Regions from separate parts of the Gluconobacter sp. OJA genome, predicted to be linked through region 2. Evidence: riboswitches for the same ligand, from Rfam matches in the RefSeq annotation. Region 2 holds a riboswitch; the other holds the start of a gene.
What was found. Region 2 has a riboswitch for thiamine pyrophosphate ahead of thiC (phosphomethylpyrimidine synthase ThiC). Riboswitches for the same ligand answer to the same signal wherever they lie in the genome.
Positions count from the first base shown of each region.

Region 1: linked by a shared signal. The riboswitch ahead of ABDK75_RS02480 (TonB-dependent receptor domain-containing protein) and the one ahead of thiC (phosphomethylpyrimidine synthase ThiC) in region 2 are both predicted to bind thiamine pyrophosphate.

Region 1 covers NZ_JBDIWI010000001.1:537,325-540,738, reverse strand. The annotation lists gene ABDK75_RS02485 (S46 family peptidase) at 1-1,274, opposite strand, end outside; TPP riboswitch at 1,413-1,545, shown strand; gene ABDK75_RS02480 (TonB-dependent receptor domain-containing protein) at 1,629-3,414, shown strand, end outside.
Region 2 covers NZ_JBDIWI010000002.1:208,759-212,172, forward strand. The annotation lists gene thiC (phosphomethylpyrimidine synthase ThiC) at 1-1,410, opposite strand, end outside; TPP riboswitch at 1,469-1,618, opposite strand; gene ABDK75_RS11400 (DUF1543 domain-containing protein) at 1,718-2,215, shown strand; gene ABDK75_RS11405 (gamma-glutamylcyclotransferase family protein) at 2,247-2,594, shown strand; gene hemA (5-aminolevulinate synthase) at 2,670-3,414, opposite strand, start outside.

The sequences.
Region 1 (3,414 bases), on a different contig from region 2:
TTGGCAGAAATTTCAGCTTCAAGTTCAGCCAGTTCGGCATCGTGGTAGCCCGCACGACGCTCGGCATCCGGCTTCTGTCGCTCCTGCGCGGCTGATACCAGCATGACAGCATCACCCAGCAGGCCATGAACTGTACGGGCAATGGCAAAGTCATGGCCATAAGACTGGCGCTGTATGGCCAGTGCAGCCTCCACTTTTTTGAACGGCTCGCCATAGATCTTGCGGCGCTCGGCATCCGCATCAATCCAGGCCTGTAGAGCACGATCTTCCGCTTCACGCTTTTCCATGACGCCGGGTTCCCGCAGGGCCTTCACGGTGCCCGACAGAGATTTCAGGCCGTTCTGAACGCCGAACAGCGTATTTTGCGCTTCAATCAGATGTTCCTTGCTTTCACGTGAATACTGCCAGAGCGCCCCTTCGCTGGTAGAATACACCCCAATGATGGTTGGCAGGATAATGTCCCGCTGGAACGTCAATGCACTGGCCGGAAGAGACCGCTGCGTTCGCCCCGGATTACCAGACGTGAACACCAGCTCTCCTGCTTTTGGCCCTTTCGGATCAAACTTGAAGAAAGGTGTGTGGACCGGCTTACCGTCCTCAAACACCCGCAACATCGACAGATCGATATCGTACCGTGGGAAGGTAAAATTGTCCGGATCGCCACCGAAAAATGCGATATCCTGATCCGGCGCCATCACAAGACGCACATCCTGATATCGACGATAGCGATAGAGCGCAGTTTGACCACCGTGATAGAGCGTCACGACATCACACCGCCAGCGTGTTGCATCTCCGCCCGCACATTCCTTCGTCAGAACGCTACTGGCAGCCTGAAGCGCCTTTGCATAATCCGCACCGTGCTTGCCTGAGGTCATGTCAGCGACACGGCCTGTCACGTCTTTCACCTGATCCAGACGATCCAGTTCCATACCCGGACATTGCGGCTCTTTGGAAACATCTGCTGCCGAAAAACCATCATGAAAATAATCGTGCGTCTTGTCCGACAGGTCGGTCAGGCAGGTATTGGCACAATGATGATTTGTCATCACCAACCCATCACCAGAGACAAAAGACGCCGAGCATCCTTCTGCCAGACGTGCTGAAGACTGAATGACGTGGTTGATCCATTCAGCCGAAGGCTCGAAGCCATATTGCTGCTTCAACTGACGGGCTGGCAGATGATCGAACGTCCACATTCCTTCCTCGGCCCGAGCTGAACCGAGGGCTGTGCCTGCAATGAGCAGAGTAGGTAACAGGCGCTTCACAACACGCATGACAGATCCTAGAAATGTTATCTTATAACAATACTCTATCCTGCTCTGCATCGCTGCTCCATCCCTGCCGACGAAATTTTGATCCCCCCATGCCTTACGGAATTTATTGACATTCTCTCGCGGCCCATGAAGGAGTGCTTCTTCACCTTGGGGTGCCCTGACAAAGGGCTGAGAGACTGCTGAGGGTATGCGCTTTAGAGCCATACCAGCGCAGTGACCCATCGAACCTGATCCAGTTCATGCTGGCGGAGGGATGGTGGCTACTGACAGATCCAAAGACTGGATTTTCGGTGTCTCTCGTCGTCCCCGCTGCGCATGGGGGGATCGCAGTATTGCAGGCGGGACAGCACCATCATGACCACCGTATTTGCGCGCAAATCCCGCCAGGTTCCTGTCTTCCTGCTCGGCCTGACCGTTTGTGCCGGTACAGTGCGCGCGGCGGACACCACAGCCCTTACCCCGCCTGCGTCCATCGCCCCGAAGGCCGAGCACATTACTGTCCACCGCGTTTCTGACAGCGCACCCGGACATCAGCCCGGCGGCGGACTGATCCGACCGGAAAACAGCGTGCGCTCTATCAGCACAGTCAGCCGTGACTACATGGACAAGCAGCCCCCGATGGCGACGGCCTATCAGCTCGCCTCCATGCTGCCCGGTGCGAATGTCGCCACATCCGACCCATTCGGCTTTTCGCCCAACACCAACCTGACCGTTCGCGGCCTAAACAATGATGCTATCGGCTATGTGCTGGAAGGCACACCGCTGAACGATGTCGCCTATTATTCCGGATATCCGAGCCAGTTCGCTGACAGCGAGAATTATAGTCAGGTCGCACTTGCCCAAGGGTCGGCCGATCTGGACAGCCCTGTCCTGAACGCCGCCGGGGGGCTGATGAGCCTGTCCTTTCTCGATCCGTCACAGAAGGCCGGGGGCTTCGCCAGCGTCTCCTATGGCTCCTTTGACACCAATCGCGAATTCATTCGCCTTGAAACGGGCAACATCGGCAATTCCGGCATTCGTGGCTTTGTGTCCTATTCCCACAGCGCCAGCGACAACTGGCGTGGGCCGGGGCGGGACAAACGCCAGCATGTCGATTTCAAGCTCCTGAAGGAATGGGGCCAAGGCAACCGCGCCAGCCTCATCGGCTCCTTCAACACCACCGTCACCAGCTATTATCCGCAGGTTACGATGGAAAGCTGGAAAGCCGATGGCATCCATGGCGCGAACAACCTTGCAGGCCATTATGACGCCTCCAACGCAGACAATGCCGTCAATTACTGGCGTTTGTGGCGCGCGCCGGAACGCACCTTCTATGCAGGTGCGCCCGTCCATCTGCATCTGACGCACAAGCTTTCCCTGGACGTCACACCTTACGCACAGTTCGCCTATGGCAACGTTCCGGGCGGCTCCACACTGACGGAAACCGGTCTCTATAACGGCACTCAGCCTCTGAATGACACGCTCGCGCTACCCAATGCGCAGGACGGCACCGCGGTCGTGCGTGCTAACTACACCCAGCGCAGTTATCGCTCCGGATTCAATTCAACCATGCATTACAAAACCGGCTGGAACGATTTCGTCCTCGGTTACTGGTACGATTATGGAGACGACAACGAGCAGCAGCCCTTCACAACCGTTTCCGCCACCGGCGCCTCAGGCGATATCTGGGCGGAAAACAGCCGTAGCCTGATCCATCTTGCGAACGGGCAAAAACTGCTGGGCGGCAGCTTCCACACTATTTCCCAGACCAACGCACTGTATCTGGGCGATCATATCTCGCTCCTGCATGATCGCCTGACCATCGAAGCGGGTTTCAAGGCCGTTATGATGAGCCGCGCGGGCACGAACAATGTTCCCGGCCCTCAGTATCGTGTGGCGTCAAACAGCATGGAGCCTCTGCCGCGTCTTGGCGTCCGCTGGCGCATTGATGAGCAGAACCAGATCTTCTTCAACGCCACGACCAACTTCCGTGCCCCGGACCAGACGGCACTTTACAACACCTACGACCCGACCTCCGGCGCACTCGCGACAACCGGCAGCGCGGATGTCCGCAACGAATATTCCATTTCCGAAGAACTGGGATATCGCCGCGCAGGACAATGGATCATCGGCAGCCTGACGCTATTCAACTATAACTTCA
Region 2 (3,414 bases):
GCCAATCATGGCCGCCCCGATACCAGAGGTGATGTGATCATAGCCCGGCGCGATGTCGGTCGTTAGCGGACCGAGCGTGTAGAACGGTGCTTCACCACATTCCTTGAGCTGCTTGGTCATGTTGACCTTGATCTTATGCATCGGCACATGACCCGGCCCTTCAATCATGACCTGACAGCCCTTTGCCCAGGCCACCTTCGTCAGTTCGCCCAACGTCGTCAGTTCAGCAAACTGCGCCGCATCATTCGCATCGGCAATTGACCCCGGACGCAGCCCATCCCCCAGTGAAAAGGTGATGTCATACCGGCGCATGATGTCGCAGATTTCTTCGAAGTGCTCGTAGAGAAAGCTCTCACGATGATGCGCCAGACACCAGGATGCCATGATGGAGCCACCACGGGAGACAATTCCCGTCGTACGCTTTGCTGTCAGCGGGATGTGCTGAAGACGGACACCAGCATGAATTGTGAAATAATCCACGCCCTGCTCGGCCTGTTCGATCAGCGTGTCGCGGAAGATCTCCCACGTCAGCTTCTCAGGAACACCATTCACTTTCTCCAGCGCCTGATACAGCGGCACCGTGCCGATTGGCACTGGAGAGTTCCGCATGATCCAGTCACGGATGTTGTGAATGTTTCGGCCTGTAGAAAGATCCATCACCGTGTCCGCGCCCCAGCGGATGGACCAGACCAGTTTTTCCACCTCTTCGGCCGCAGAAGACGTCACAGCCGAATTGCCGATATTGGCGTTCACCTTCACAAGGAAGTTGCGGCCAATAATAACCGGCTCAAGTTCCGGATGGTTGATATTGGCGGGAATGACAGCCCGCCCCCGCGCCACTTCTTCGCGCACGAATTCTGGCGTGATGAACGCTGGAATTTCCGCACCGAAATCCTCGCCATCTGCCCGGCGCTCTTCCGCTCCCTCAGCCATTTCAGCACGACAGACGTTTTCGCGATGAGCAATATAGATCATCTCTTCCGTGATGATCCCGGCCCTCGCATATTCATACTGCGTGACGTGCTGTGCGCCCTCACCCGAATAGACTTCGTGCGGTGCCGGACACGCCGGAACAGCTTGCGCTTCGCTTGCGAAGCCGTTGTCTTCCGGCTTCACGGCCCGCGCTGCAACCCGCTCGAAGCCCCGCTTGGCGAGCCATTCTGCACGTGGAGCCGAGAGGCCCTTCGTCACATCAATCGTGACAGACGTGTCTGTATAAGGACCAGACGTGTCATAAACTCTAACAGGCGCTTCATTCGCTGACGGATGCAGCGCAATTTCGCGATATGGAACCAGAATATCCGGGCGTCCCGGCGCTTCGGACCATTTCTTGCAGGAACCCTGAATTGGGCCTGTCGTCACATGGCCTACAGCTGGTCTCTGGTTCAGGTTTTGTGGAATGTCACCCATGTTCGCCCCCTCTGAGGCAGAGGGAGCAACAGCACGCACCACTGGCAAAGCCAGTTTCGTTGTGTCTCAACACCATTCCCTCCGCCGGTTCTAACCGGATCAGGTTTCCCGGATGCAGGATGCACCCGGCAGGGTCGTCACACCGCAGACCTTACAGTCCTTCAGTGACCTCTCAGCTTCTTTTGGCGAAGCTCCCCCTGGTAGGGGCCACACTCATCGCATCGGCTTCGTCCTGTCAATGCGTTTCACCGTGAAGTGTGTCGGGGAACCAGCTATGACCTGCTTTACGTTTTGAGGAGACACGCTCTTGAACCTGTATGTTTTCTATCTCGGTGGCGCAGCACCCGGCGCGAACATCGAAGTTCATGATGTTCAGTTTGCGATCGCGAACAAGCCGGAAGATGCTTATCCATCACTTGCAGAACGCTGGTTTGGGGTTCGGAATTCCCTGCACGTCGATGCTTATGGCATCATCACATGGGCGGACGGACACGCCGTCACACTCAGTCCTGAAAAGCCTACAGGCACCCAATCGCTCTATTTCATCAATATGGGTGGATATGCGGCCGGTGAGTTGAAGGAAGAGCACGCTTTTACCTTCCTCGTCGCCACATCGGCAGAGGATGCCAAGGCAAAAGCCAAAAAGACCCTATTACCGGGCTATGACCATCGCCACCGCGACAACTTCATGGAAGTGGATGACTGTCTGCCGCTGGAACAGATTGATGGGCTTTATATCCATCTGACTCCACAGAACGACGGGCACCCTATCACAGCGCTTTGGCAAGGCTACCGAAAGATCTGACGTCCCTGCGCTTTATCTCACGGAGCTACTCATGCCTGATCAGATGCCAGTTTACCTGTTTTCTTACGGAACACTCCAGCAACCCGAGATTCAGCTGTCCTCATTCGGTCGCCTGCTGCATGGTGAAGAAGATGCGATGACGGGCTATCAAGCGTCGATGATGGAAATCACGGACGCTGCTGTCATCAAGGCCAGCGGCAAACGCTTTCATCCTGTTATTCACCCGAGTGACAATCCACAGGACGAAATCACAGGGCAAGTCTTTCGCATCACTGAACCTGAGCTTCTCGCTGCCGATGCTTACGAAGTGTCTAGCTACAAGAGGGTGCAAGTTACACTGCGCTCAGGCAAAAATGCGTGGGTCTACGTGCTCGCCTGACCAGCTCCGAATCAAAAAAGGCAGCCAGTGACCCGGCTGCCTTTCTCAGAATTCAGAACGCTGTCTTACCTGACTTCAGGCAGCCTCAGAGCGCTTGAGCTGACGTTCGCGCCAAAGCGTGGAGAGTGCTTCAACCAGTTCATCAATTGCTTCGTTCGTATGAAGCGGCGTCGGCGTCAGACGCAGACGCTCAGTTCCGCGCGGGACGGTCGGGAAGTTAATCGGCTGGATGTAATGCCCAAAGCGGTTCAGCAACTCATCGGAGAGATCCCGACATAGCTCAGCCTCACCCACCATGACGGGTACGATATGGCTCGGATTGCCGACATGCGGAATACCTGCCTTGTCCAGAGCAGCGCGCAGATAGGCTACAGCGCGCTGCTGTCCGTCACGTTCTGCGCTGCTGCGCTTGAGATAACGGACGCTGGCCAGCGCACCCGCAGCAATCATCGGCGGCAGAGCCGTGGAGAAAATGAAGCCTGAACCGAAAGAGCGCACGAAATCGCAAAGGGGGGCGGAGGCAGCAATGTAGCCGCCCACGACGCCATACCCCTTGCCGAGCGTCCCTTCGATCACCGTCAGACGATGAGACAGGCCCAGCTTTTCAGCCACGCCCGCACCATGATCGCCGTACATGCCCACGGCATGAACTTCATCAAGGTAAGTCATGGCGCCGTATTTGTCGGCCAGATCACAGAACGCTTCGATCGGGGCGATATCGCCATCCATGGAATAGACGGACTCAAACGCGATGATCTTCGGAACGTCTGCTGGAAGTTCCTTCAGGCGACGCTCCAGATCTTCCACATCGTTATGACGG